2 regions of the Mesorhizobium sp. BR1-1-6 genome follow, and region 2 is predicted to be linked to the other one. Evidence: predicted binding sites of a transcription regulator. Region 2 holds the regulator's gene; the other holds the start of a gene.
The links. The regulator PhoB, encoded in region 2, activates phosphate uptake and scavenging genes when phosphate is short. The targets are predictions, from matches to a motif close to TGTCATNNANCTGTCAT.
Positions count from the first base shown of each region.

Region 1: the regulator PhoB is predicted to act here: its motif matches at 2,630-2,646, upstream of LB545_RS03540 (PhoX family protein).

Region 1 covers NZ_JAIUHZ010000001.1:708,781-723,562, forward strand. Annotated here, with positions in the region: gene LB545_RS03525 (sensor histidine kinase) at 1-1,074, shown strand, start outside; gene LB545_RS03530 (response regulator) at 1,071-1,727, shown strand; gene LB545_RS03535 (hypothetical protein) at 1,918-2,424, opposite strand; gene LB545_RS03540 (PhoX family protein) at 2,709-4,712, shown strand; gene LB545_RS03545 (flavin-containing monooxygenase) at 4,772-5,953, opposite strand; gene LB545_RS03550 (phosphatidylglycerol lysyltransferase domain-containing protein) at 6,285-7,322, shown strand; gene LB545_RS03555 (ABC transporter permease) at 7,354-8,115, opposite strand; gene LB545_RS03560 (ABC transporter ATP-binding protein) at 8,112-9,038, opposite strand; gene LB545_RS03565 (cytochrome ubiquinol oxidase subunit I) at 9,241-10,602, shown strand; gene LB545_RS03570 (cytochrome d ubiquinol oxidase subunit II) at 10,616-11,620, shown strand; gene LB545_RS03575 (mechanosensitive ion channel family protein) at 11,762-14,374, shown strand; gene msrA (peptide-methionine (S)-S-oxide reductase MsrA) at 14,604-14,782, opposite strand, start outside.
Region 2 covers NZ_JAIUHZ010000001.1:49,996-64,777, reverse strand. Annotated here, with positions in the region: gene pstB (phosphate ABC transporter ATP-binding protein PstB) at 1-351, shown strand, start outside; gene phoU (phosphate signaling complex protein PhoU) at 377-1,084, shown strand; gene phoB (phosphate regulon transcriptional regulator PhoB) at 1,104-1,793, shown strand; gene LB545_RS00320 (ROK family protein) at 1,801-3,042, opposite strand; gene xylF (D-xylose ABC transporter substrate-binding protein) at 3,302-4,342, shown strand; gene LB545_RS00310 (sugar ABC transporter permease) at 4,485-5,837, shown strand; gene LB545_RS00305 (ATP-binding cassette domain-containing protein) at 5,853-6,653, shown strand; gene LB545_RS00300 (CHASE domain-containing protein) at 6,790-8,412, shown strand; gene LB545_RS00295 (YMGG-like glycine zipper-containing protein) at 8,616-8,861, opposite strand; gene LB545_RS00290 (hypothetical protein) at 9,044-9,214, opposite strand; gene LB545_RS00285 (sensor histidine kinase) at 9,344-10,378, opposite strand; gene LB545_RS00280 (DUF1328 domain-containing protein) at 10,556-10,720, opposite strand; gene LB545_RS00275 (response regulator) at 10,904-11,698, opposite strand; gene LB545_RS00270 (NepR family anti-sigma factor) at 11,918-12,121, shown strand; gene LB545_RS00265 (RNA polymerase sigma factor) at 12,125-12,676, shown strand; gene LB545_RS00260 (response regulator) at 12,754-13,203, opposite strand; gene LB545_RS00255 (Crp/Fnr family transcriptional regulator) at 13,248-14,009, shown strand; gene LB545_RS00250 (YqjD family protein) at 14,203-14,529, shown strand; gene LB545_RS00245 (hypothetical protein) at 14,540-14,782, shown strand, end outside.

The DNA.
Region 1 (14,782 bases), 660 kb from region 2:
GGCACGGTGCTGTATTCGAAGGACACGGCCTTGATCGGCCGGCAGTTCGGCCCGAGCGCCAACCTGCGTGCCGCCTTCGCCGGGAATGTCGTCGCCGAGTTCAACGAGCTAGGCGACGAGGACGACAAGGAGGAGAGGGCCGCGGGCGTGCCGCTGCTGGAAATCTACAATCCAGTCCGCGAACCCTGGTCGGGCGAGGTGGTCGCCGTCACCGAATTCTACGAGATCGCCGACGATTTCCAGGCGGCTCTGGCTTCCGCCTTGCTGTCGAGCTGGCTGATCGTGGCCGGCGCCACGCTGACGGCGCTGCTGCTGTTGTCGGGGATCGTCATACGTGGCAGCCGCACCATCGACAAGCAGCGCGGCGTTCTGCAGGGTCAGGTCTCCGAGCTGCAGGCGCTGGTTTCGCAAAACCGGGCGCTGCGCCTGCGCGTCCAGCAGGCGTCGCGCCGTGCCACGGCGCTCAATGAACGATACTTGCGTCGCATCGGCGCCGACCTTCACGACGGGCCGGCTCAGCTCGTCGCGCTGGCGGCGCTGCGTGTGGACAGCCCCGCCATTTCCGGCGAGGGTGCCTCCAGCGACAGCCGTAACGCCGAGATCGCCATGATCCGCATGGCGCTGGACGACGCGATGCGTGAAATCCGCGGCATCTGCAACGGCCTCGTCCTGCCGCAGATAGAAACGGCCGCGACCGGCGACATTCTGCGTCTTGCCGTCGACGAGCATCAACGCAGGACCCGCAGTTCCGTGGCGCTGACCCTATCCAGGCAGTTGCCCGAACTGGGCGCTTCGGAGAAGATCAGCATCTATCGCTTCGTCCAGGAGGGGCTGAACAACGCTTATCGTCATGGGCAGGGCAAGGATCAGGAGGTGAAGGCCGGGATGACAGGCGGCAAGTTCTTCGTTGAAGTGTCGGATGGCGGGCCTGGATTCGACCCAAGGCGAGCCGAGGGCCTGGGGCTCGCCGGCATCAGGGAACGTATCGAAAGCATTGGTGGCCAGTTCGAGACCACGACCGGGCCACAGGGAACACGATTGATGATTACGCTAGCCGTCGAGGATCAACCATGATCGGTACCATCCGTGTCGCCATTGTCGACGACCACCCGCTGTTTCGCGAAGGCGTTACCCGCAGCCTGTCGGAGATCGGCGGCTTCGAAATGGTGGCCCAGGGCGCCACGGCGCAGGATGCCGAACGCATCGCCTCGACTTTGCAGCCCGACATACTGCTGCTCGACATCAGCATGCCGGGTGACGGCCTTGCGTCGGTGGCCGGCATACTGGGTGCCAATCCCGGACAGAAGATCGTCATGCTGACGGTCTCGGAGGCCAATGCCGACGTGGCGCGGGCGCTGAACGCCGGTGTGCGCGGCTATGTGCTGAAGGGGGTCGGCTCGCGCATGCTGGCCGAAATCCTGCATGGTGTCGCGGCCGGCGAGACCTATGTGTCGCCGACCCTGTCGGCTCGCCTGCTTTCGGACCTGCAATCGCTGCAGCCGGCCAACGGCAGGACGGATCGCCTGCGTCAGCTCACCGGACGCGAGGCCGAGATCCTGCAGCTGGTGGCGGAAGGGCTGAGCAACAAGGAAGTGGCGCTGCGGCTGGCACTGCAGGAAAAAACGGTCAAGCATCACATGACCGGTGTGCTGTCCAAGCTCAACGTCCGCAATCGCACCGAGGCGGCGCTGCTGATGCGCGAAGCGCGGGATCGGGCCGGCAGCTAATCCTGGTCGGCCGCAAGGGATCCCCGGTTTGGGATAACGACACGCATAAATGAAAACCTGAAGCGCGGTGCAGCAGCGGAACGCTCCAGGGCAAAAAAGACGGCCCCTATACGGGGCCGGAGCGACAAGGTCACCTCCGCCGGGGGGCGGCGGAGGTGACACGTAAAGCGGGCGATGCCTATTGCCCGCTCTACAACCCCTTGAGGCGGCTTATATCCGCCGCCGTCGCAGGGCGCTCGACGATCGTGCGGCCCAGAGCGTCGGTCATTTTGAAGCGACCCTTCTCGATCTCTTCGCCGAAGCCGTTAGGGTGCTGCACCACGATCTTGTTGTCGCCTATTTCGACACGATCGCCGGTTGTTGCATTCACATGCTTGCCGGAGCTGTTGGCACCCTTCCCCTTGCCGTTGTTGCCGCCGCCATTGTTCCCGTTGCCGCCAGCGTTGCCATTGTTGCCGCCAGCGTTGCCATTGTTGCCTCCGGCGTTGCCATTGTTGCTGCCGCCGTTATTTCCATTGCCGCCATTGCCGTTACCGCCACTACCGCTGTTCCCACCAGGCTTGGCTTGGGCGCTGGACGCGACAATGCCTGCGGCGGAACCGTGAAAATCGAGGTGATAGGGGGCTATGGTCAGCGCCAGTGCCGGCACTGCTCTCAGGGCCAGCCAGCAACAATGAGCCATGATCGAGCTGCGCATCAGTCCCTCACTTGATCGGGCCGGCAAAATTCAGAGGCCATCTCGTGCAGGTACGCGATCATCGGCGACATGGCGTGTTCGTGTAAGTGGCCCACGACCGATGCCGCGGCAATCCGGACCTTCGCCCTGATCGGTTTAGGACCTTGGTCCGAGTTTCAAACCGGATGTGGCGCGAGGTTCGCGGTCAAGTTGGCGGGTGCACGAATGTCACGAAAGTGTGACCGATCGTCTATAAGGGGTCGAAACGCGTGACACGCTCCAGCCATCCAGCCAGAGGCAGACCCATGACCGACCATCGTTCGCCCGACGCCAGATTCCGCACCAGCCTGCTTGAGGAAAACGACGGTCCGGCGACCAACCCCACCGAAAACCGCACCATGGGCGAAATCATTGCCGAGCGGTTCTCCCGCCGCGCCTTCCTCAAGTGCTCGCTGGCCGTCTCGGCCATCGCCGCCACCGTCAGCCCGCTGGCGCTCGTGGCCGCCGACGATGCGCGTGCCGCCGAGGGTTCGGCTTTCTCGTTCGATGAACTCGAAGCCGGTATCGACGACAAGCACCACGTCGCGCCGGGCTACGATGCCGACGTGCTGTTGCGCTGGGGCGATCCGCTGTTTGCCGATTCGCCGGAGTTCGACCCGGCCAGACAGTCGGCTGAGGCCCAGGCAAGACAATTCGGCTACAACAACGACTATGTCGGCTATATCGGGATCGATGGCTCCGCGGAGCACGGCCTGCTGGTCGTCAACCACGAATACACCAATCCGCATCTGATGTTCCCGGGTATCGTCAAGATAGTCGAGAAGGACGGCAAGAAGGCGGCCGAACTCACGCCGCTCTCGAAGGAGCAGGTCGATGTCGAGATGGCGGCACATGGCGGCACCATCGTCGAGATCCGCAAGGAAGGCGGCAAGTGGCAGGTGGTGCGCGACGGCAAGTTGAACCGCCGCATCACCTCCAACACCGAAATGGCGCTGTCGGGCCCGGTCGCCGGCCATGACCGCGTCAAGACCAATGCCGACCCATCCGGCACCAAGGTCATCGGCACATTCAACAACTGCGCCGGCGGCGTCACGCCCTGGGGCACCTATGTCATGGCCGAGGAGAACATCCATGGCTATTTCTCCGGTGAACTGCCGGAAGGCCATAAGGAAGCCGCCAACTACAAGCGCCTCGGCATTCCGGAAGGCGCCTATGAATGGGGCGCGCATTACGATCGCTTCGACCTCGCCAAGGAGCCGAACGAGCCCAACCGTTTCGGCTGGATCGTAGAGGTCGACGTCAACGATCCGACATCCACGCCGAGGAAGCGCACCGCAATGGGCCGCTTTAAGCATGAAGGCGCCGAATCGATCATCGCCAAGGATGGCCGCGTCGTCTTCTATCTCGGCGACGACGAGCGCTTCGAGTACGTCTACAAATTCGTCACCGCGGGCCGTTTCGATCCGGACGACCGCGCCGCCAACATGAACCTGCTCGACGACGGCACGCTGCATGTCGCCAAATTCGCCGCGGACGGTACGGTGGACTGGCTGCCGATCGTCTTCGGCCAGGGTCCGCTGACACCTGAGAACGGCTTTGCCGGCCAGGCCGACGTGTTGATCGAGACGCGGCGTGCCGCCGACCTGCTCGGCGCCACCAAGATGGACCGTCCCGAGGACATCCAGCCCAATCGTATCAACGGCAAGGTCTATGTCATGCTGACCAACAATTCCAAGCGCAAGGCCGATCAGGTCGACGCCGCCAACCCGCGCGCCGATAACGCCTTCGGCCATATCATCGAGATATCGGAGGATGGCGGCGATTTCGCCGGCACCAGGGGCAATTGGGAGGTGCTCCTGAAATGCGGCGATCCAGCGGTTGCCGATGTCGGCGCCACCTTCTCCACCGCCACCACGGCCAATGGCTGGTTCGGCATGCCCGACAATTGCGCGGTCGATTCGGCCGGGCGCCTGTGGGTCGCCACCGACGGCCAGGGCCCGAAGACCACCGGCCGCACCGACGGCCTGTGGGCGGTCGACACCGAAGGGCCGGCGCGCGCGACGTCAAAACTGTTTTTCCGCGTGCCGATCGGCGCTGAAATGTGCGGGCCGCTGTTTGCGCCCGACGATCAGACCGCCTTCGTCGCCGTCCAGCATCCAGGCGACGGCGGCGAGGATTGGGAGGCGTTCGGCCGCCCGTCCTATTATGAGGATCCGTCGACGCGCTGGCCCGATTTCAAGCCGGACATGCCGGTGCGGCCGGCGGTCGTCGCCATTACCAGGCAAGGCGGCGGCAAGATCGCGATTTAGAGGGCAATTCCAGGAAAGTGGGGTTCCGTCCGACGCGTAAAACGAACCTCCAGCCCGGTTCAGGGGCCGGAATTGGCGATCCGCCGGGCAATCCGCTCGGCGATCGCCTTGGCCTGGATGGCGGCGTTGGCGAAGCAGCCGCGGATGCTCGGCCGCATGCCGGTGAACCAGAGGCCAGGCAGTTTCGGATCGGCATCCCCGCCATTGAACAGCGGAACGCCCTTGCCGTCGAGCACGCCGAGATCGCCGACCATCTGCTCAAGCCCGGTGCGGTATCCCGTCGCGGCAATGACGATGTCGGGATCGATCAGGCTGCCATTGGCCAGGATGACGCCGTCGCGGGTGAATTCCCGCACCGCCGGCACGACGGTGATCCTGCCCGAGCGGATGGCGTCGATCGCGCCCTCGTCGGCGGCGATCGCGGTGTAGTCGGTGGTCAGGCGGCTGGCGCCGCCCACCGGTGCCGGCGGCACGCCGAATTTCGTCAGGTCGCCGAAAACCAGCCGTTGCGTCAAGGCGATCACCGCATCGGCGACCCGCAAAGGCAACCGCGCCATCAGCGGCGACAGCCGGTGCACGGCAATCTTGCCGATGCGCTTGGGCAGGACCGACGGACCATTGCGGGCCGACAGCCACAGCGAGGCGGTGCTTGCCTGGGCCAGGTGGTTGAGCGCGTCTATACCCGAATTGCCGGCGCCGACGACCAGCACCTTCTTGCCGGCATAGTCCTTCGCGTCGCCGAAATCCGCCGAATGGATGATGCGGCCGGCGAAATCCCGCATTCCTTTCCATTCGGGGATGAACGGCTGTCTGTCGCGGCCGGTGGCGATCACGACGTGGCGCGCCAGGCGCTTCCCGGCGCTGGTTTCTATCGCCCAGTGGTCGCCCCGGAACAGGACCGCCTCGACGGCGACGCCGAGCTCCACCGGCAGCCGGTTCGCCTCGCTGAAATCGTTCAGATAGCGGATGACGGCGGTTCTGTGGGGGAAGGCGAGCGTGCCCTTCGGATAGGCAAGGCCGGGAAGTGCCGAAAGGTCGCGGTGAGTATTGAGGCGCAGCTGCTGGTGACGCCGATGCCATGGCTCCGCCAGCCGGCTCTCCTTTTCCAGGATCGCCGTCGCCACGCCGGCCTTTACCAAGGCCTGCGCTGCCGCGAGACCGGCGGCGCCGGCGCCGATGACGATCGCCGGTTCGATGGTTACCGTCTGGTGCGCTGCCGGTCTGATTGTCGTATCTGCCATTCGCTCACGAACCCCATTCCACCCTTGTGGCGCTTCCGCCGACACCGGCAGAACGCCCTCCCGCGCATGATCCATACAGCAGATCGGCCCCGGATTTCGAGGCCATGCGCCGCACCGCGGTTGCGTCCTATATGGCATATACGCGAGATCGGCGATAATCAGGTCGCGGCAATGTGATTGATTCGAGATCCGGGGGCTGGCGGATCTCTGTTACCGGTACAGGAATCCGAAGTCCTCGAAACGCTTTTTTCGGCTTCCTGTGCAAAATCAAGGCGCCACGGCGTATAGCGTACCCGGGTGCGCGCCGCAGATGCACGCGGAATCTCGACCCATGCCCTCCTTGCGGATCTATCTCGACAAAATCCTCGAGCGTGCCTCGCCAAAGGTCGAGCGCCAGGCGTTCACCCATGCCGAACGGCTGGCGCTGGTGCGCCGCCACGGCGACTTCTCACTCGCCTACTCCTCCGCCGTGCAAGGCAGGCTCTCCTATTTCGGCGACGCCGACGGCTACATCGCTTTCGGCACCAAGATGAAGCATCATTTCGCGCTCGGTGACCCGGTCGCCGATCCGGCCCATCGGGCCGACTACATCAGGCGCTTCGTCGAGACCGCCGGCAGCCCCTGGTTCGTGCAGATCGGCGAACAGTCGGCGCGGGTGCTGGCCGGGCTCGGCTACAAGGTCAACCGGCTGGGCATCGACACCCGTCTGCCGCTGCCCGAACACGATTTTTCCGGCAAGCGCAACGAAACCGTGCGCTACTCCGAGCGCTGGCTGTTGAAGAAGGGCTTTTCGTTCGCCGAGGACAAGCGGACGATCTTTCTCGACGAGATCTCCCGGCTTTCGGCGAACTGGCGCGGCGACCGCATCGTCAAGCGTTGGGAAATGGGCTTCCTCAACCGGCACTTCGCCGATCATGTGGGCGTCGACATGCGCCGCTTCGTGCTGCACGGCCCCGATGGCGAACTGGTCGCCCTGCTCGACTTCGATCCGCTGTTTCGCGGCGGCAAGGTCATCGGCTACACCACAGCCTTCAAGCGCAAGCACATCGACGCCTCGCCGCATGCCGAGGTCGGCCTGACCAAATTCGCCGTCGACCGCTTTCGCGAGGAAGGCATTTCGGTCGTCACGCTCGGGCTGTCGCCGCTGGTCGACGTCGGCCCCAGCGGATTCGCCGAAAGCGATTTCTGGCGCAACGCCTTCCAGCGCGCCTATGATTCGCCCTGGGTCAACCGCCGCCGCTTCAACCTGCAGGGGCAGGCGGCGTTCAAGCGTCGTTTCCACGGCATCGAGGAGCCGGTCTACGTCGCCTTCCGTAAGGGAACCTATGTCGAGATGCTGGGCCTGCTGCGGCTGGTGAAGGCGATCTAGCTCTGACCGCGGCTCAGCGTGGCTTCGCCCCTCAATTCCTCAGCCGGTAGCCGGTCCTGAATATCCAGGCGACGGTCGCCACGCAGATCAGCAGAAAAACCACGGTCATGCCGAGGCTGATGCCGACCGAAACGTCCGATTTTCCGAAAAAGCTCCAGCGGAAGCCGCTGATCAGATAGACGACCGGATTGAACAGCGTCACCGTGCGCCAGGCGCCCGGCAGCATGTTGATGGAATAGAAGCTGCCACCGAGGAAGGTCAGCGGCGTGATGATCAGCAGCGGCACCAGTTGCAACTGCTCGAAGCTCCTGGCCCAGATTCCGATGATGAAGCCGAACAGGCTGAAGGTCACCGCCGTCAGCACCAGGAAGGCCAGCATCCAGAACGGATGCTGGATCGAGAGCGGCACGAACAGCGAGGCCGTCGCCAGGATGATCAGGCCGAGGATGATCGACTTTGTGGCGGCGCCCCCGACATAGGCGAGGACGATCTCGAGATAGGAGACCGGAGCCGACAACAGCTCGTAGATCGAGCCGACGAATTTCGGGAAGTAGATGGCGAAGGAGGCGTTGGAGATCGACTGCGTCAAAAGCGACAGCATGATCAGCCCGGGCACGATGAAGGCGCCGTAGCTGATGCCGTCGATCTCGGTGATGCGCGAACCGATGGCCGAGCCGAAGACGACGAAATACAGCGACGTCGACAGCACGGGCGAGACGATGCTCTGCAAAACGGTGCGCAGCGCGCGCGCCATCTCCACCCGGTAGATCGCCCATACCGCGCGCAGGTTCATGGCTCTTGCCTCAGAAGATTGACGAAGATCTCCTCCAGCGAACTGTTCTGCGTGTCCAGGTCGCGGAACTGGATGTCGGCGGCCTCGAGATCGCGGATCAGCGACGCCACGCCCGGCCGGTCGCTCTGGTTGTCATAGGTGTAGGTGATCTGCCCGCCATCCGGCGACAATTCCAGGGCGTAGTGCGAGAAGGCGTCCGGAATGGCGCCGAGCGGGCTGCGCAGTTCCATCACCAGGCGCTTGCGGCCGAGCTTGCGCATCAGTTCGGCCTTGCCCTCGACCAGGATGATCTCGCCGCGGTTGATGACGCCGACGCGGTCGGCCATCGCCTCGGCTTCCTCGATATAGTGGGTGGTGAGAATGATGGTGACGCCGTCCTCGCGCAGCCGCCGCACCATCGCCCACATGTCCTGGCGCAGTTCGACGTCGACGCCGGCCGTCGGCTCGTCGAGGAACAGCACGCGCGGTTCGTGCGACAGCGCCTTGGCGATCATCAGCCGCCGCTTCATGCCGCCCGAAAGCGTGATCGCCTTGGCGTCCTTCTTGTCCCACAGCGACAGGTCGCGCAGCACCTTCTCGACAAAGGCATGGTTTGCCGGCTTGCCGAACAGGCCGCGGCTGTAGTTGACCGTCGCCCAGACGCTCTCGAAGGCATCGATGGTCAGTTCCTGCGGCACCAGCCCGATCAGGCCGCGCGCGGCGCGATAGTCTCTGGTGATGTCGTGGCCATCCACCGTGACGCTGCCAGACGAACGGTTGACGATGCCGCAGACGATGGAGATCAGCGTCGTCTTGCCGGCGCCGTTGGGGCCAAGCAGCGCGAAAATCTCGCCGCGCTCGATATCGAGATTGATTTCCTTCAGCGCCTTGAAGCCGGTGGCGTAGGTCTTGGTGACCCCGGAAATGGAGATGACAGGCTGCATGGCTGAAAACGGCTGCTTGAAAGAGGACCCCAGATATAGGACGAATGTCGCCGCATGCAACCGCAAGTCAATGCCGCTGCTGACAGTTCTCGACATTGCCGCCGCATGGCGCTGCGGCGTTCCGCCTCGCGGCGGGACGCCGCTTTGACCGGCTGGCCCTACAAGCCTATTCTCCGCTTATTAGAAGCAGCCGGAGCCCGCCATGGACCCGCTCATCCTTTCGCGCATCCAGTTCGGTGCGAATATTTCGTTTCATATTCTGTTTCCAGCCATCACCATCGCACTCGGCTGGGTGCTGCTTTTCTTCAAGCTCCGCTACAACGCGACCAATGATTCGGCCTGGATGCGCGCCTATTTCACCTGGGTGAAGGTGTTCGCATTGTCCTTCGCCATGGGCGTGGTTTCCGGCGTCACCATGAGCTTTCAGTTCGGCACCAACTGGCCGGGCTACATGGAAACGGTCGGCAACATCGCCGGGCCGCTGCTGGCCTACGAAATCCTCACCGCCTTTTTCCTCGAGGCAGCCTTCCTCGGCATTATGCTGTTTGGCTTCCGCCGCGTTTCCAACCGCATCCACACGCTGGCGACCGTGCTGGTGGCCGGCGGCACCACCGTGTCTGCCTTCTGGATCATCGCGCTGAACTCGTGGATGCAGACGCCGGTCGGCTTCGAGATGCGCGACGGCGTCGCCCACGCCGTCGACTGGTGGGCGATCCTCTTCAACCCCTCCATGCCCTACCGTCTCGTCCATATGCTGCTCGCCTCCGGGCTTACGGTATCGTTTCTCATCGCCGGCCTGTCGGCGCTGCGTTACCTCAAGGGCGACCGCTCGGAATCGATGTGGAAGGCGCTGCGCACCGGCGTCTTCACCGCCGCCATCCTCATCCCCATCCAGATCCTTGCCGGCGACCAGCACGGCCTGAACACGCTCGAGCACCAGCCGCAGAAGATCGCCGCCATGGAGGCCAACTGGAACACCGGCCCCAACGTGCCGCTGGTGCTGTTTGCCATTCCGGATGAAGCGGCCAGGGAAAACAGGTTCGAGGTGACCATTCCCGACGGGGCGAGCTGGATCCTGCGGCACAGCGCCGGCGGTGTGGTGCCGGGGCTCAACGACTATCCCGGCAACCATCCGCCCGTCTTCCCGGTGTTCTGGGGTTTTCGCGTCATGGTCGGCACGGGCCTGTTGATGCTCGCCGTCTCCTGGTCGGCCGCCTTCTTCCTCAAGCGCCGTCATGGCTTGCCGAGGCCGCTGGCGCTGCTCATGGTGCCGATGACCATCTCCGGTTGGGTGGCGACGCTCGCCGGCTGGTATACGACGGAGATCGGCCGCCAGCCCTGGCTGGTGACGGGCGTGCTGAGGACCGCCGACGCCGTCGGCCCGGTGGCCGGCAGCCATGTGGCGCTGACGCTGGCCGTCTATCTCGCTCTCTACGTGCTGTTGCTGATCGCCTATCTCGGCGTTCTGGTCCACCTGGCGCTGAAGGCGGCCAAGGACGGCGACACCTCGCCGCTGCCGGGCGTGCTCAACAAGCCGATGTCGCAGCCCGCGGCTGGCGAGTAGGAGAGAGAGAGAAATGACCTATGACTGGCCGATCCTGCTCCCCCTCATCTTCGCCGGCCTGATGGGCCTCGCCATCCTGATCTACGTCATTCTCGACGGCTTCGATCTCGGCATCGGCATCCTGTTCGCGGCGGCCGAGGACGCCGAGCAGGACACCATGATCGCCGCCATCGGCCCGTTCTGGGATGCCAACGAGACCTGGCTGGTGCTGGCCGTCGGCCTTCTGCTGGTCGCCTTTCCGATGGCGCATGGCGTCATCCTCAGCGCGCTCTATATCCCGGTGTTCGTGCTCCTGGTCGGCCTCATCCTGCGCGGCGTCGCCTTCGACTTCCGCGCCAAGGTGGCGACCGAGCGCAAGCACCGCTGGAACCGCATCTTCTTCCTCGGCTCGCTCATCGCCTCGCTGGCGCAAGGCTATATGCTGGGCGTCTATGTGCTTGGCCTCGACTTCGGCCTGGGGGGCATGGCGTTCGGCGTGCTGGTGGCGTTCTGCCTGGCGGCGGCCTACGCCGCGATGGGGGCGGCCTGGGTCATCTACAAGGCCGAAGGCGACTTGCAGAAGAAGGCGGTGCGCTGGCTGCGCACCACATTGGTGCTGACCGCGCTCGGCATGGCTGCCGTGTCGCTGGCCACGCCCTTCGCCAGCCCGCGCATCTTCGCCAAATGGTTCGTCCTGCCCGAAATGCTCTATCTGTCGCCGCTGCCGATCCTGTCGGCGCTGCTGTTCCTGTGGCTGTGGCGGCAGACCTCTCATCTGCCCAGGCCCGACGACCGCCATTCGCTGACGCCGTTCCTGACCTTGGCCGCCATCTTCGCGCTGGGCTTTGCCGGGCTCGCCTGGTCGTTCTATCCGTTCGTGGTGCCCGACAGGCTGACCATCTGGCAGGCGGCTTCCGCACCCGAAAGCCTGGCCATCATCCTGGCCGGCACCGTGGTCGTGCTGCCGATCATCATCTTCTATTCCTTCTATGCCTACCGCGTGTTCGGCGGCAAGGCGAGGGACCTGACCTACGATTGAAGGGCCAGGCGACGGCGCGAAATCATCGCCTCCGCCTGCCGCCTGTCGCCGGCCGGAAAGACAATATTCATCTTCACGCGCAATAACCTTCCGCGACATGCTGCGGCCTGATGGCAGCGGTCCGAGAAGAAGGGCAATGCAATGCGCGGTGTCCCGGTTGCCTCGATAGAACACGATCCGCAGGCGCGGCAGCGCTACGCATCTTTCCCAAGAAAATCGCTACGCCGCTTTCCTGGGGTTGCTCTGGTCCTGATCCGCCTGGTCACGCTGATCGCCGCGCTCGTGCTGGCCGGCCTGCTGCCTGTCATTCAGCCCGCTCATGCCCAGCAGACGGCCAACTGGGCCGGTGTCTGGGACACCAAATGGCGCGGCGGCGGCGCCCAGATCACCTTCGAGCAGGACGGCGCCGAGGTGAAGGGCGTCTATCCCCTGTATGACGGCCGCATCGAAGCCAAGGCCCAAGGCGAAAAGCTGTTCGGCCGCTGGTTCGAGGGCAGTCGCCAGGGCGAGTTCAGCTTCGTCATGGCGCCGGACGGCGCGAGCTTCATGGGCCGTTTCGAATCCGCCACCGCCGAATGGTGGACGGGCGTGCGCGTCGACGCCGCCGAGACCCTCAAGGTCGACCAGACCAGCCCCATGACGACGATGCGCTCATTCTTGCAGACCATGAACGAGAGCGGCGCCGACAATGTGCCGCGCGCCACCGGCGGCGGCATGGGCCTTGCCGCGCTGGCGGCCGGCCTCGTCGACGTCACGGAGGCCGATCGCGGCGGCCTCAACATGCCCGATTACACCAAGCTCCTGTTTTCGGTGATCGACAACGCCACCTTGCGCCTGTGGAACCTGCCGCATGATGCGATCCCCGGCGACGAGGTGACAGCCAGGCTGCAGCAATATGGCAGCAAGGTTTTCTTCGACGTCACCTTCCGCCGCAAGGCCGGCGAATGGTTCATCGTCGGGCCGCAGCTCGCCGTGCTGCAGGCCAAGCTCGCCGAGTTCCAGGCGGCGCGTGGCGAAGCCCCCGACATGGTCGACGATCCGGCCAAGCTCGCCTCGCCGCGCGACACGTTCAAGATGCTGCTCGGCGGCATCGCCGACCAGAATGGCGGTTCGACGCAAACGGCGCTCGACATGCGCGGTTACAATCCGGCGGTGCGGTCCGACGAGGCGGTTCTGCTCGAGAGCTATCTCAAGAAAGTCATCGACCGCATCGGCTACGTCTACTGGCAGGAAATTCCCGACGATCCCCAAAGCAACACGCCCTATGTGTATTTCGAGCACCCGGCCGGCAACATCGTCGTCGCTCCGGTGGGGACTGAGAAAGGCGGCAAGCTGTGGAAATTCACGCCGGAAACGCTGGCCAACATCCGCACGCTCTATGCCGATATCGAGGATGCGCCGGTGGCGCCGGAATTCACCGCCTTCGCCAGCAACGATCCCTTCTTCGCCACGAGGGGCCTTGCCCGTGAGATCAGCCCTGCCCTTTTGACCCGCGCCGGGCCGATCGAACGCTGGCAATGGCTGGGGCTCGGCATTGCCGTGCTTGCCGGCATCGCCTTCGGCTTCCTTGCCAACGCCGTCATCGTGTTCTTCGCCCGCCGCGGCAGGAGTTCGGGGCGGGCCGGCTTCTTCCGCGTCGTCGAATGGGCGGTGCGCTCGATCTTCCTCGGTCTGTTCCTGCTGTTTGCGCTGCGGCCGCTCGGCTTGCCGCAGGTGATCGCGGCATCCGCCAAGGCGGCGGCCTGGAGCCTGATCCTGATCGGCGCGGTTCCCGTCGTCTGGCACCTGATCGGCAAGATCGCCGAGCGCTACCGCGCCACCTTCAACGTGCCCGGCTACCACGAGACGCTGATCTCGCTGCTGACCGGCGTGGCGCGCATCGCCGCCCTGGTGGTCGCCTTCCTGCTCCTGGCCGAGGTGCTGGCGATCCCCTATCAGGGCGTGCTGGCTGGCCTCGGCATTGGCGGCCTGGCGGTGGCGCTGGCGGCGCAGCCGACGCTGCAGAATTTTCTTTCCGGCCTGACGCTCTATGCCGACCGGCCGGTCAGCGTCGGCGACTTCTGCAAATTCGGCAACCAGTCCGGCACCATCGAGCATATCGGCATGCGCTCGACCCGCATCCGCTCGGTCGACCGCACGGTGATCTCGGTGCCCAATTCCGACTTCGCCGGCATGCAGATCGAGAACTACGCCCATCGCGACCGCACCCGCTTCGCCACCACGCTGCAGCTGCGCTACGAGACGACGCCCGACCAGCTGCGCTACACGCTGGCGGCGCTGCGCAAGCTCCTGATCGCTCATCCGCGCGTCATCGACGACCCGTGCCGCGTGCGCTTCGTCGGCTTCGGCCCCTATTCACTCGACATCGAGGTCTTCACCTACATCACGACCGCGGATGGCTCGGAGTTTCTCGCCATCCGCGAGGACATATTGCTGTCGATGATCGCGGTGATGGACGAGGCCGGCGCCCAGTTCGCCTTCCCGGCGCAGTTGGAATACAGCGCCGCCGACCTGCCGCTCGACCAGGAAAAGCGCATCGCCGCGGAAAAGCGGGTCAGCGCCTGGCGTGAGGAGGAAAAACTGCCTTTCCCCGATTTCAGCCAGCTCGACAGGCTGGAGCTCAACGACAGCCTGCCCTATCCGCCGCCGGGCTCGGTGCAGTACCGCGAAGCCCAGGCCGCCCCGGCCATGGTCGAAGCCAAGGCCTCGCTGGAGAAGGCGCGGTGGAGCCTGCCGTGGCGGAAGAGGGTGTAGCCTTCTTCGCAGGAGAGGCCGCGATCCCTCGCGCCCCCCCTCTGGCCTGCCGGCCATCTCCCCCACGAGGGGGGAGATTGGATGTCGCGACGGCTTTCGCCAATTTCTAACGTTGACAGCGGGGCGGGACGGCGAGGCCGCCGATCTCCCCCCTCGTGGGGGAGATGCCCGGCAGGGCAGAGGGGGGCGCCGTCCCGCCGACCTGTCGTTCTTCTCACCCTGCGAAGACTCAATTGCTCGCCGACAGCACCAGCACCGGCTTGTCGCTGTAAAGCTGCGGGAACAGCGTCTTCAAATTCGCCACCTTGGGCAGGTCGTTGTAGACGATGTAGGGATAGGTCGGGTTGAGCGTCAGGAAGTCCTGGTGGTACTCCTCGGCCGGGTAGAAGGTCTTGCCGGTTTCGATCG
Region 2 (14,782 bases):
GAGGTCAAGGACAAGCTCAACGCCAGCGGCCTCAGCCTTTCGGGCGGCCAGCAGCAGCGCCTCTGCATCGCCCGCACGGTGGCGGTGAAGCCGGAGGTCATCCTGCTCGACGAGCCTGCCTCGGCGCTCGATCCGCTGTCGACCGCCAAGATCGAGGAGCTGATCGATGAGCTGCAGGCCGACTATACGATCGTCATCGTCACCCACAACATGCAGCAGGCGGCGCGCGTGTCGAAGCAGACCGCGTTCATGTATCTGGGCGAGTTGGTCGAGTTCGACCGCACCGAGAAGATCTTCACATCGCCCCGCGAGAAGCGCACGCAGGACTATATCACCGGCCGCTTCGGCTGATCCCAGGCATACGAGGACCAAGATCATGGCCGAACACACAGTCGCAGCCTTTGACGAAGATCTCGGACAGATCAGCAGGCTGATCCGCGACATGGGCGATCTCGCCTCATCGATGGTCGGCGGCGCCACCAAGGCGCTCCTGAATTCCGACAACGCGCTCGCCCAGCGCGTCGTCTCCGACGACGCCATCATGGACGCGCGCCAGCGCGAACTCGACGACCGCGCCATCACCCTGATCGCCAAGCGGCAGCCCATGGCGGACGATCTGCGCCATGTCGTCGGCTCGATCCGCATGGCGGGCGATCTCGAACGCATCGGCGATCTCGCCAAGAACATCGCCAAGCGCGTCGGCACCGTCGGCCTTGCCGCCACGCCGCGCGACCTGTCGCACTCCATCGACGCCATGGCGCAGCTTGTGCTGATCCAGGTGCAAGGCGTGATCGAGGAGTATGCGGCGCGCGATGCCGCGGCACTTGCGAAGCTGCGCGCCGACGATGAACGCATCGACGTCAAATACACGTCGGTCTTCCGCGAGCTGCTGACCTACATGATGGAGGATCCGCGCAACATCACCGCCTGCACGCATCTTTTGTTCTGCGCCAAGAATCTCGAGCGCATCGGCGATCACGTGACCAACATTGCCGAAAATGCCTATTATGTGCTGACCGGCACGCAATTGCCCGCCAATCGCCCGAAGCAGGACGAGACGGCGATGTCGGCGCCAGCGGCTTGACGGCAGGGGTGACCAGTCGATGATCGCGCCACGCATCATGGTGGTGGAGGACGAGGAGCCGCTGGGTGTGCTGCTCCGTTACAATCTGGAATCGGAGGGTTATCAGGTAGAGGTGGTGACGCGCGGCGACGAAGCCGAGATCCGCTTGCAGGAGAATGTCCCTGACCTTCTTGTGCTCGACTGGATGGTGCCGGCGGTGTCCGGCATCGAGCTCTGCCGCCGTCTCCGCATGCGGCCCGAGACTGAGCGGCTGCCGATCATCATGCTGACGGCGCGCGGCGAGGAAAGCGACCGGGTGCGCGGTCTCTCCACCGGCGCCGACGACTATCTGGTCAAGCCGTTCTCAACGCCGGAATTCATGGCACGCGTCAAGGCGCTGCTGCGCCGCGCCAAGCCCGAAGTTCTGTCCAGCGTGCTCAAGGTCGGCGACATCGTGCTCGACCGTGAATCGCACCGGGTCTACCGCAAGAAAAGCGAGATCCGGCTCGGGCCGACCGAGTTCCGCCTGCTCGAATTCATGATGCGACATCCCGGCCGCGTGTTCTCGCGCAGCCAACTGCTCGACAATGTCTGGGGCGAAACGATCTATATCGACGAGCGCACCGTGGACGTGCATGTCGGCCGGCTGCGCAAGGCGGTCAACAACGGCCGCATGCCTGACGTGATCCGCACCATTCGGGGCGCGGGGTACGCGATCCGCGAAGACTAGGGATATGTCACGCAACGTTCTCGCCTATGCCTGATTTCGCCTGTGCCCCCGGCGCGAAAATTTCCTGGTCGACGAAGGTTAGCGCGCGCATGGCGCAGCCCTCGCGGATCAGCGGCAGTTCGTTCGGCTCGGTGTCGAAGGAAATCGATTTCGAGTGCTGGCCGCCGGCGGTCTGGGCAATGGCCTCGCGCAGAGCCGGCTCGATCAGGTCGAAGGCGGCGGCGCTGACGCCGACCATGGCGACCGGCGCCGGATCGATCAGGGCGAACAGGCTGCCAAGGCCGTAACCCAGCGCCTCGCCGGCCTTGCGGTAGGCTTCGCGCTCCGGCCCGTCCTTTTCGCGCGCCGAGGCCGCCAGGGTGCGCATGTCGGCGTCGCTGACGTCGACGGGCTGGGTGTCCTCGCCAAGCTGCCTCGCGTTGCGCCAAATGGCATAGTTGCCGGCATAGGCCTCGACGCAGCCGCGCCGCCCGCAGCGGCAGAGCGCCCCGCCGGGGCGATGGATCATGTGGCCGAACTCGCCTCCGGATGAATGGGTGCCGGTGAACAGTTCACCCTTCAGCACCAAGCCCATGCCGATGCCGTGCGACAAAAGTATGGCGATGAAGTCGTCGCGGTAGCGCTGGGGATCGCGCCAGCGCAGCGCCACCGCCATCATGTTGCAATCGTTCTCCATGGTGGCGGGAATGCCGAACTCGGCCTCCAGTATGTCGGCGAAGGCGATGTCGGTCTGCGGCGTGATCGGCGACCACAGCATGGCGCGCGCATCCGTGTCGGTGATGCCCTGGATCGCCAGCGCGATACGGGCGATGCTGCCGACGTCGAGGTCGGGATCCTCGAACCGCCGCCTGACGATGGCCACGCATTCGCCGATCAGCGCCTCGCGCGACAGGGTCAGCGTGTCCAGCCGGCGCTGCTCCTCAGATATCACCTGGCCGGCATAGTCGATGACTGCGACGGAGAGGAAATTCAGCGACAGCACAACGGTCATCACCGCCGCGGCTTCAGGGTTGAGGCTGAGGCCGACCTGCGGCCGGCCGCGTTTCAGCGCACCGGCCTCGCTCGGCTTGCTCTGCGCCAGGATGCCTTCGCCAATCAGGTCGGAGGAGATCGCCGATATGGTGGAATGGCTGAGCCCGGTGGTCGCGGCAATCTCGGTGCGCGAGGGCTGCCCGGCACGGCGCACGGCCGCGATCACCATCGCCCGGTTGCGTCGGCGCAAATCATCGTGGCGGATTCCGACCGACATGTTTCTCGCATCCTCCCCGTCGCCGCGTTCTCTCCCCAGGATCCCGACGACCGTCAAATACTGGCAGAACCGGCCTTGGCTGTCATTATTTATTCCGGAGCTCGAAAAAAATTCACGAGGACATCAAAATACATCAGAATCGACGTTGACAGTGTTCCGACGATGGACCAGTGTTTTTTCGAGGCTCGAAAAAATAGAGCCTTTGTGCCGGCCTACGGGCCTGTTTGGTCGCGCCATACGCGGCGCAGGGAGGATTAAGATGAAGAGATTCACAGCCGCCATCCTGGCGGGTGTCGCCATGTCGCTGACGCTCGCGTCGGTCGCGCAGGCGAAGGACAAGGTCATCGGCGTTTCCTGGTCGAACTTCCAGGAAGAGCGCTGGAAGACCGACGAGGCCGCCATGAAGAAGGCGATCGAAGCCGCCGGCGACAAGTATATTTCCGCCGACGCCCAGTCCAATCCCGGCAAGCAGCTCACCGACGTCGAGAGCCTGATCTCCCAGGGCGCCAATTCGCTGATCATCCTGGCGCAGGACGCCTCCGCCATCGGCCCGGCGGTGCAGAAGGCGCTCGACGAAGGCATTCCGGTCGTCGGCTATGACCGCCTGATCGAGAACAAGGACGTCTTCTATCTCACCTTCGACAACAAGGAAGTCGGCCGCATGCAGGCCCGCGAAGTGTTCAAGGTGAAGCCGGAAGGCAACTACGTCTTCATCAAGGGCTCGGGTGCCGATCCGAATGCCGATTTCCTGTTCTCGGGCTCCATGGAAGTGCTCAAGGACGCCATCGACAGCGGCAAGATCAAGAATGTCGGCGAAGCCTATACGGATGGCTGGCTGCCGGCCAACGCGCAGAAGAACATGGAGCAGTTCCTGACCGCCAACGACAACAAGGTCGACGCGGTGGTCGCGGCCAATGACGGCACTGCCGGCGGCGTCGTCGCGGCGCTGACGGCTCAAGGCCTGGCCGGTACCGTTCCGGTCTCGGGCCAGGACGGCGACCACGCGGCGCTGAACCGCATCGCGCTCGGCACGCAGACCGTGTCGGTGTGGAAGGACGCGCGTGAACTCGGCAAGAATGCCGCCGAGATCGCCTCGCAGCTGGCCGACGGCAAGAAGATGACCGATATCGCCGGCGTCAAGGACTTCACAACGCCCGGTGGGAACACCGTCAAATCGCTGTTCCTGACCCCGGTTGCGATCACCAAGGACAATCTCAACGTCGTCATCGACGCCGGCTGGATCAAGAAAGACGAGGTCTGTGCCGGCGTCGCGGCGGGCAGCGTAGCGGCCTGCAACTGATCCTCCATTTCATGCGATGAACGCCGCGGCTGCCAAGCCGCGGCGTTTTTTCAAGAAAATTTGTTTTTCCGCCCCGGGCGGGTAACTTCTAGGCTGGCTTCCGTCATCCCGCATCGGACGGGCAGGCCGGTGGGAGAAAATCATGACCGATACGACGTCCAACCCGCAGGCCGACACCGCGCGTGCGTCGGAACTCGGCGCCGTCGCCCGGTTCCTTAAGGCGACCGAGATCGACACGCGCATGCTCGGCATGATCGGCGCGCTGCTGCTGATCTGGATCGGGTTGCATGTCTTGTCCAGCCTGCGTCTCGGCGTCAATCCGCTCGATTTCGACAGCCGTACCTTTCTCACGCCGCGCAATCTGTGGAACCTGTCGGTGCAGACCTCGGCCGTCGCCATCATGGCCTGCGGCATGGTGCTGGTCATCGTCATGCGCAATATCGATCTGTCCGTCGGTTCCGCCGAAGGGTTGATCGGCATGGTCATGGGCTTCGCCCAGGTGCATTTCCTAGTGCGCTTCGTCGGGCTTGAGCTTGGCAACCCATGGATCTGGGTGCTGGCGCTGGTCATCGGCCTGGTGCTCGGTCTGTTGATCGGCGCCTTCCAGGGCTTTGTCATCGCCTATCTCGAAGTGCCGGCCTTTATCGTGACGCTGGGCGGGCTTCTGGTCTGGCGCGGTGCGGCATGGTGGGTTACCAGCGGCCAGACGGTGGCGCCGCTCAACGCGACGTTCCAGCTGATGGGCGGCGGCCCGGCCGGATCGATCGGCGCGACCTGGAGCTGGGTGGTCGGTATCGCCGCCTGCCTTGCGGTGGTGCTTGCGCTGTTCAACGGGCGGGTACAGCGCAAGCGCTTCCGTTTCCCGCTGCGTCCGATCTGGGCCGAGACGCTGATCGGCGTGCTGACCTGCGCCGTCATCATGGGCGCGGTTTGGCTGGCCAATTCCTATCCGTGGCCAGTCGGCATCGTGAACAGATATGCAGCCGCCAACAACATAACCGTGCCCGAGGGCGGCCTGTTCATCGCCCACGGCATCGCCATACCGGTGCTGATGGCCATCGCCGTCGGGCTGGTCATGACCTTCATCACCAAACGCACCCGTTTTGGTCGCTATGTCTTTGCCATTGGCGGCAATCCGGAAGCAGCCAACCTCGCCGGCATCAATACACGCTGGATCACGATGAAAGTGTTCATGATCATGGGCGTGCTGGCCACGATCGCCGCCGCGATCTCGTCAGCCCGGCAGAACTCGGCCACCAACGTGCTCGGAACGCTCGATGAATTGCTGGTGATCGCGGCGGCCGTCATCGGCGGCACATCGCTCGCCGGCGGTTCGGGAACAATCATCGGCGCCATGCTGGGCGCGCTTTTGATGCAGTCGCTGCAATCCGGCATGGTGCTGCTTGGCGTCGACTCGCCGCTGCAGAGCATCGTCGTCGGCGCCGTGCTGGTCATCGCGGTGTGGCTCGACACCGTCTATCGCAAACGCGTTTGAGGGAGGAGGACAATCATGGCTGAGAGGATCGCTCCCGCCGGCAACCCGCTGGTCGACATGCGCAACATCTCAATCGCGTTCGGCGGCATTCGCGCCGTCGACGATGCCTCGATCGATCTTTTCCCCGGCGAGGTCGTGGCCCTGCTCGGCCATAACGGCGCCGGCAAGTCGACACTGATCAAGATCCTGTCGGGCGCCTACAAGCGTGACGCGGGCCAAATCTTCGTCAACGGCGAAGAGGCTTCGATCTCCAACCCGCGCGATGCCAAGAAATACGGCATCGAGACGATCTACCAGACCCTGGCGCTCGCCGACAATGTCGACGCCGCCGCCAACCTGTTCCTCGGCCGCGAGCTGAGGACCGCCTGGGGCACGCTCGATGATGTCGCCATGGAGGCCGAGGCGCGCAAGGTGATGGGCAGGCTCAATCCCCGCTTCCAGCGCTTCAAGGAGCCGGTGATCAAGCTGTCGGGCGGACAGCGGCAGTCGGTGGCGATCGCACGCGCGATCCTGTTCAACGCCCGCATCCTGATCATGGACGAGCCGACGGCAGCACTTGGACCGCAGGAAACGGCCCAGGTCGGGGAACTGGTCAGGCAGCTCAAGTCCGACGGCATCGGCATCTTCCTGATCAGCCATGACATTCACGACGTATTCGAACTGGCCGACCGGGTGTGCGTCATGAAAAACGGCCAGGTCGTCGGCACTGCCCGCACCACCGATGTGACCCAGGACGAGGTGCTGGGCATGATCATCCTGGGCAAATGTCCGCCTGGCGCCATTCCCGGACCAGGCGCGTTGAAGATCGCTGCCTGAAGCCTGCTGGCCTGAGCCCGTTACCGATCTGCCGATCAGGTGATATGCCAGCCGGCGGGATGGCTTGGCCTTGCCATTGTGTTGACCGGGCGACTTGCCCATAAAGGGCTCACATGCTGATAGGCCGCATTATCCGTTGAAGAAGCTTTTTCCAATCGTCGCTTTCGTTGCCGTTGCGCTGATCAGCATGACAATGGCGGGGTTCGCCTATTTCGCGACGCAAGAGGCGGCTCGCATCAAGTTCGACGCGACCGCGGACGATGCGCTCAACCGTATCGAGAGCCGGATCGACCTGCAGCTGTCGCTGCTGCGCTCGTCGCAAGCCTTGTTCGACGCCCGCAATGGCGACATCTCGCAGAGCGAGTTCAAAGCGTTCTTCAATGCCCTCAATGTCGATACCAATTTCGCCGGCCTGCGCGGCATCGGCTTTCTCCGGCTGGTGAAAGCAGGCGACGAGGCGACGGTCGAGCGCGACATGCTGCATGACCAGGGCACCAGGCGTGCGATCTATCCGGACACCACCCAGCCATGGCGGACGCCCGTTGTGCTGTTCGAGCCGCTCGACCCGTCCAATAAGGCCAGCATCGGCTATGACATGTTCACCGAGCCCGTGCGGCGCGCGGCAATCGAGAAGGCAATGGCAGATGACCAGCAGCACGCGAGCGGGCTGGTGCAACTCGGCCAGGGCACGGGCGCGGCGCAGACCTTCACCGGCTTTCTCGTCTTCGTGCGGCTCAACGTCGAGACCGCACCTGATGCCATAAACGCATCGCGGTCCTCGACGGTAGGCTTTCTCTACGCGGCCTTCCGGGCCAGGGAGCTGTTCCAGATCGCGCTCAGCCGTGCGCCGCTGCTGCCCGTCAACACCGAAATCTACGATGGCGGCGTCGATCCGGATCATCTGCTGTTCCGGTCGGAGACACCGCCCGTCTCGGGCTTTGGCGACAGGCTGCTGGTCACCCGCAAGATCAGCGTGGCGGGCCGGCCGTGGACCGTGCAGTTCAGGCCGACAAGCGCCTTCTCGCAGCCATCGTCACGGGCCATCCCGGTCATGCTCGGCCTGTTCGGGCTGCTGCTGGCCGGCGCCATCGCGCTCGTCGCGCGCTATCAGGAGCGAGCCTACGAGGCAGCATCGCTGCTGCATGAGACGACGGAAAAGAGCCTGCTCGAAAAGGATTTGATGCTGCAGGAGATGAAGCATCGCATCAAGAATTCGATCACGCGAGTGCTGGCGATCGCGCGCCAGACCGCGTCACGTGCCAGCGACGTCAATGAGTTCTCGGCATCTTTCTCGGCCCGGCTACAGGCAATGGCCGCGTCCCAGGACATGCTGACGCGCTCGCGCTGGCAGAAGGCGGATCTCGGCGATCTCCTGCGCATCGAGCTTGGCCAAGTGTTCGGAAAGGAGCTGCCGGAAGAGCTTTTGTCCGGGCCGGAGGTGCTGCTTGACGAAACCACGACGCAGGCACTGGGCCTCACCTTCCACGAACTGGCAACGAATGCGCTGAAATATGGCGAGGCCGGCAATACGGTCGGCGCCCTCAGGATCGAATGGTCGGTCGAAGGGCGCGGGCGTGACCGGGTCTTGGCTCTGAGCTGGCAGGAAACCGGGCAGAAGAAGGTCGACGCGCCGGCCACGACCGGCTTCGGCACCAAATTGATCGACCTCAATGTCACGCGTGAGCTGCGTGGCACGATCCACCGCGATTATCGCGATGACGGATTGAATGTGGAAATCAGGATTCCGCTGCCGGCGTGAATGCCATCGGGCCTTGGCGGAATCGCTCCAGGCTTCACGCGGCGGCCAATAAATTGCCGCACCGCTGCCGGGTTCGCGAATGAGCCCGACAGCGCGCGATTCAAGTTGCTCGGAGCGGTTCAGCGTCTGATAGATCGCCGATCCGCTCCTTGCTCGCAATTCCGGCGGGAAAACCGCTCCGCGCTTTTCCCGCCCGAATTGCCTTAGTTGCAGCGAGCCGTGTAGATGCGACCCCGATGATCGCGATACTGGCAGTATCCATTGCGCAGGTTGCGGACCAGCAGGCCGGAGCCGGCACCGACGGCCGCGCCGATCAGCGCGCCCTTGCCGCCGCCGACCAAGCCGCCCACGCCGGCGCCGATCAAGCCGCCGCCGACGACATCCTGCTCGGTCGAGGTACAGCCGCTGACGGCGACCACGGCAGCCATGGCAATAAGAATTTTCCGCATAGGGTCACTCCTCACTTCGTGTCCTCACTTTAATAAGCTCCAGCCGTCACTTAGCATGAAAAAACGACCTTTGCTGCTCCAATTTATTGTTGGTGAAGAGAGTCTTTTTCTGGGCGCAGCTTTCCGATGCCTCGGCCGCCGAAAAACCCGAGCGATGTGCGCGCGCGAACGTGGGGGCGGGATCAGGCCAGCTGGGACAGGGCGATCAGGACAATTGCCGCGGCCAACGCCGGAGCGACGATGGGCAGGATGCCATGAGCAACCGGCGATGCCGTGGATGTCTCGGGATCCTGGATTTCGCCCATCGAAATGCGAGCGGCATGCTCGAGTCTGTTGATATCGGCGACCGTCAAGGCGCTCCTCCCCACTATGCTGCGGCAAAGCCCTCGAAAGCATGCTCGTCGGCTCGGCAGTTCCATCGGTATCTGGCAAAAACAGCATCTGCTTCTATGGTGAACAGCCGGTTAAAAAATGGCGGTCGCCTACTCCGTCTCGAAATTGCCGTGCGGAACAACGAGATGGTATTCGAGGCGACCATCCGCGATCTCGAGGCGCGCCGTTCCGTTCAGGGAAGAGGGCACTACGCGTTCCAGTGCGACGCTGCCGAAGCGCTTTTTGCCCTCTTGGTTGCTGTCGGTTCCTATGGTTTCGGCCCAGGTCAGCGACAGGGCAATGCCGCCATCGGCGGCGGTGTCGAGGACGGCGGTCACTTCGACGAAGCCCTCCGGCCGCGACAGGGCGCCATAGCTGACCGAGTTGACGGCCAGTTCATGCATCGCAAGGCCGATATGCAGCGCGGCGTTGGGGTTGAGGTAAGGATTTGCGCCGCGGAAGCGAAGGCTGTGCGACGCGTCCGTCCCGTAGCGGCCGACCTGACCGGCGACGAGTTCGCGAAGGGCAGCACCGCGCCAGTTGGAGGAGGTTACCAAATCCTGGGAGGAGGCCAGCGACTGGAGCCGGCCGCGAAAGCGGGTCAGGAAATCGCCGATGCTGTCGGAATAGCGTCCCGTCTGGGTGGCGATGCTCTGGATGATTGCCAGCAAATTCTTCGAGCGGTGCGTGACTTCGCGCAACAGCGTCGTCAGCGTCTGTTCGCGGCGTCGCTGCTCGGTCGTCTCGACCATGGTGGTGACGACACCTTGCACGTCGCCGGCCTCGCCATGGTCGGCGTCGATCCAGACCTGAAACCAGCGCATGCCGTCCTCCATCGGGACGCCGATCTCGAGGCGCTGCGGATCGCCGCTTGCGACGACGTTGCGCTTGGCAGCGCCAATGCGGTCGGCCTGTGCCGGCGGCAGGATGCCGTCGCCCTCGCTGCTGTCGGCGGCCCAGGGCGCACGCATGTTCCGCGCCCAGACCGTTTTCATGTCGCGGTCCTGGTAGAGGACGGAAATGCCGGCATTGTGGAGTGCGTGGAGAAGCGCCCGGCCAAGTTGCATGCCGCTTTCGGCGGGATGCAGGGCGATGACCTCGTCCCCCCGCTCGTTCTTCTTGGTATCTCGAGCCCTGGAACGCATCCGACCTGTTCACCCAACTCAGGCTGAACGGCTCACCGTCCAATGGGTTCCAAGGCAGGTTTTACGGGAACCAGACGCCCAAAAGCGGTCCGCCGGGCGGCGTCCTTGTGGGACACCACCCGGCGGTGGCTGGAAACCGTTTGAGGGGTGCGGCTTCCAGTGTTCGCCTGATAACCCTCAGGCCCGTCTGAACAGGCCGGCGAGAAGCGAAATGATGAGGAAAGCGAGAAAGATGAAGAACAATATCTGCGCTATCCCGGCAGATGTACCGGCAATGCCGCCGAAACCAAGCGCGCCGGCGATGATTGCCACGACGAGAAATACGAGCGCCCAGTAAAGCATGGTTCCATCTCCTTCCAACTATGTGAGAAAAACGTGGGTGGATGCGGTTTGTTCCACTTTTTGCCGAAAAAGACGATCCCCCCGCGCACCATCGTGGCGCGGAAAAGCAAGGCGCGGCCAGCGGAACCTTCCGGCTGGTCGCGCCCTGCTTTTGCGCGCGTTTGCGACTTCAGTTGCGCATGGCTATGCGGCTGCTTTCGCCTGCCGGTCGAAGAACAGAGCCTGGCTGATCAACGCCTTGACCATGTCCGGGTTGAACGGCTTCGTCACCAGGAAAGCCGGTTCGGGCCGCTCGCCGGTCAGGAGACGCTCGGGAAAGGCGGTGATGAAGATCACCGGCACGGAAGTCGACGACAGAATCTCGTTCACCGCCTCAATGCCCGAACTGCCGTCGGCGAGTTGGATGTCCGCGAGCACCATCTTCGGCCGCGTCTTGCCGAACATCGTCACCGCTTCGGCATGGGTGCGGGCGGTGCCGACGACCCGATGGCCCAGGCTCTCGACCATCTCCTCTATATCCATGGCGATCAGCGGTTCATCCTCGATGATCAGCACGTCGGTCGCCACCTGGCGGGAAATCTCGTTGCTCGCCTGGGCAAGCAGTTCTGAGAATTCCTGTTCGCCGACGCCAAGAATTTCGGCCGCCTCATCCTCGCTGAAACCCTCGACGGCCACCAGAAGGAAGGCCTGGCGGGGAAGCGGCGCGATCGCATTGAGATTGGCCGCGGCGCGCTGTTCCCATGCCGATTGCGCCTGTTCTTGTGGAACGCGGATGGCGACGGACGTGAACAGTTTGGCGAAGACCTTGTACAGCGCGATTCGGTCGCTAGATGCCTCGGGAAAAATGTCGACATCGGCGATGATGGCCTCGAGCATCGCGGCAACCAGCGCGTCGCCGCTCTCCTGCGATCCCGATACGGCACGCGAGAAGCGGCGCAGGAACGGCAGGTGCGGAGCGATGGTGGCGGATAAACTCATGACGGACGTCTCCCTCAGATGACGTGATTGACTAAAAATGCAGGTCAAGCCCCATTGCAAGCCCCAACGACACAAACGCGGGCTTTCGCAAAAAGTTCCGGCCCCGGGAACTAATACGCCTGAACGGCGTTTGAATTGGGGATGGGCAACCAGACGAGGATGCCGCTTGTGTTGTGTTGAGTTATGTTGAGCGGCTATGGGGCTGGATTAAAGGGCGAAATGAAGGAAATGACGAAAGATGTCTTGACTGGCGCCTCAATCAGGCGCCGGAACGGCGTGGGCGACCCGCTCGGGCCGAATTCCGAAATCGGACGCAAACTCAAGCAGTATTACGACGAGCTGGTCTCCGACGATGTGCCGGATCGTTTCGCGCAGTTGCTCAGCCAACTGGAGCGGGCCGAGCCCGCACAGAAAAAGGACTGAGGCATGGCAACGGTCTCACAAGGCTTCAAGACCGATCTGCTTGGGGCAATACCGAGCTTGCGTGCCTTCGCAGTGTCACTGACGCAGAATGCCGACAAGGCCGACGACCTCGTGCAGGAAACGCTGGTCAAGGCCTGGGACAAGCATGAGAGCTTTCAGCCCGGTACCAACCTGAAGGCATGGCTCTTCACCATCCTGCGCAACGAGTTCTATTCGCAGATGCGCAAACGCGGCCGCGAGGTGCAGGACAGCGACGGCATCATGACAGCCAGGCTTGCGGTGCATCCCGCCCAGCACGGCCAGCTCGACCTCAAGGATTTCCGCGGTGCGCTCGAGCAACTGCCCGAAGACCAGCGCGAGGCCATCATCCTCATCGGCGCCTCGGGCTTCTCTTACGAGGAGGCGGCCGAGATTTGCGGTTGCGCGGTCGGGACGATCAAGAGCCGCGTCAGCCGAGCCCGCACGCGCCTGCAGGAGATACTGAAAATCTCCGGCGAAGACGAGTACGGTCCCGATGCGATCTCAGCACAGGTCACGGGCACGGCGGCGCACTAAAAAAGCGTCGCATCGAAACGGCTGACAGAATCGCCATCGCATCCGCTCTGACTCTTACGCGACGCGACGCGACGTCGTCAGGCGGGCGGGACTCGTCCGCAGGCCCGGGCCACCGCTTCCACAAGATCTTCGCCCGAATAAGGTTTGCTGACCAGCCTTATCCCTGGAAAGGCAACCTTGATCTCGTCCGCATCCGAATAACCGGAGGCAAAGACGAAGGGCACGCCCGTTTCACGCAGGCGCGATGCAAAGTCGAAAGTCGGAGTGCCCCCCAGCATGAGGTCGACGATCGCCGCATCGAATTGGGTGGCAACCTGTCGACCATCGATCTCGGCCAGGTCGCGGACAAGCACTACGTCGTCGGCGCCGTGATCACGGCAAAGCTGCTCGACATCCATGGCGATGAGAAATTCATCTTCCAGGACAAGAATGCGCAATCCGTCAAGCAAAGGCGACACAGGCAATGGCTCCTTGAAACGCAGCGAGTCATGATCGCTATTTGACGCGCTGTCATTTAAAAAAGACATGCCACCGCAGCGGCTGAGCCCGCGGTTCTCGAGGAGCGGTCGAAATGTCAATCCAGAACGGCCTTGCTTCCTCCAGCCGCCGGTATGATTGCGAGAATTGCCCGCTGCGGCCGCTGCCGGGTTTCCGCAAATTCGAGAGATCGGAACTGGCCTTCATCGACAAATTGAAGAAAGGCGAGCTCGCGGTCGACAAGGGCGCAACGGTGCTGGTGGAAGGACGCCGCAGCACTCATCTCTACACGGTGCTGTCGGGCTGGGCTTTCCGCTACAAGCTGTTGTCGGATGGCCGCCGTCAAATCCTCAACTACGCCATCCCTGGAGATCTCATCGGGCTGCAAGGCAGCGTGATGGGCGAAATGCAGCATTCCGTCGAAGCCTTGTCGCCGATGCTGCTTTGCGTGTTCGAGCGGGAGTCCCTGCATGAGCTTTTCCGCAACCATCCGGGCCTGGCCTATGACATCACCTGGATCGCGTCGCGCGAGGAGCGGATGCTGGATGAGAACCTGCTCAGCGTCGGCCGCCGCAGCGCGATCGAGCGCACCGCCTATCTCATCGCCTTCATCGGCAGCCGGGCCAAGGCCGTTGGCCTCAATGGCGGGCGGCTCACCCGGATCGCGTTCACGCAGCAGCACATCGCCGATACGCTCGGGCTGTCGTTGGTCCATACCAACAAGACGATTCGCAAACTGATGGATCGCAAGCTGATCGCTTGGCGCGATGGCGGCTGCGAGATCATCGATCATGAAGGGTTGAAGCAGCTTGCTGGCTGGGAGGGGCTGGGCAAGGAACGACGGCCACTGATCTGATCGGATGCAGGAGGCCCCGTTTTGAGCTAGGGTCCAGATCGATGGAACCGGGACGGCCTCTATCCATTGGATTGAGCGTGATCTTTTGGCAAACCGACACCCGCTTTGCGGGATCATGCCCGTTTATCCGAGGGGCTCGGAACCTTGAGACATGCAGCGCGTTGAAATCAAAGCAATCACAGGGAGTTAAGCGATGGCAGCTGCCGCAGGAAAGAACGCAAGCGAAGCGCGGGCGAACTCGGACCTCGAAGCCGATATCAGGCAGTTGAAGGCCGATATCGACAAGCTGACGAAGCAGCTGGCAAAGACAGGTGAGCATGGATACGGCACCGCCCGCCGTGCCGCCGCCGAAGGTGTCGAGCATCTGCGCGCCCAAGGCGAGGCAGCCTTTGATAGCCTGCGCAGCAACACCAGGGATATAGAGGCGCAGATAGCGGCAAGCGTGCGCGAGAAGCCGGTGACTTCATTGGCGATCGCCGCCGGCGTTGGCTTCCTGTTCGCGCTCCTGGCGCGCCGCTAGTCCCGCTCAAATGGGATTGCTGGCTTCCCTTGTCTCGGGCCTGGCTTCGGGCGAAACCGTTGCAGCCATGCGCCGCGCGCGCACGGCTGCAATTGTCTATGCGCTTGCCGCGCTCGCGGCGCTGTGCGGTCTCGGCTTCCTGATCGGGGCCGGCTATATATGGGCTGCGGACCGCTATGGGCCGCTCGCGGCGGCGTTGGGCTTCGGCGTCGGCTTTCTGATCGTCGCGGGCCTGATCTTGCTGATCTATCGC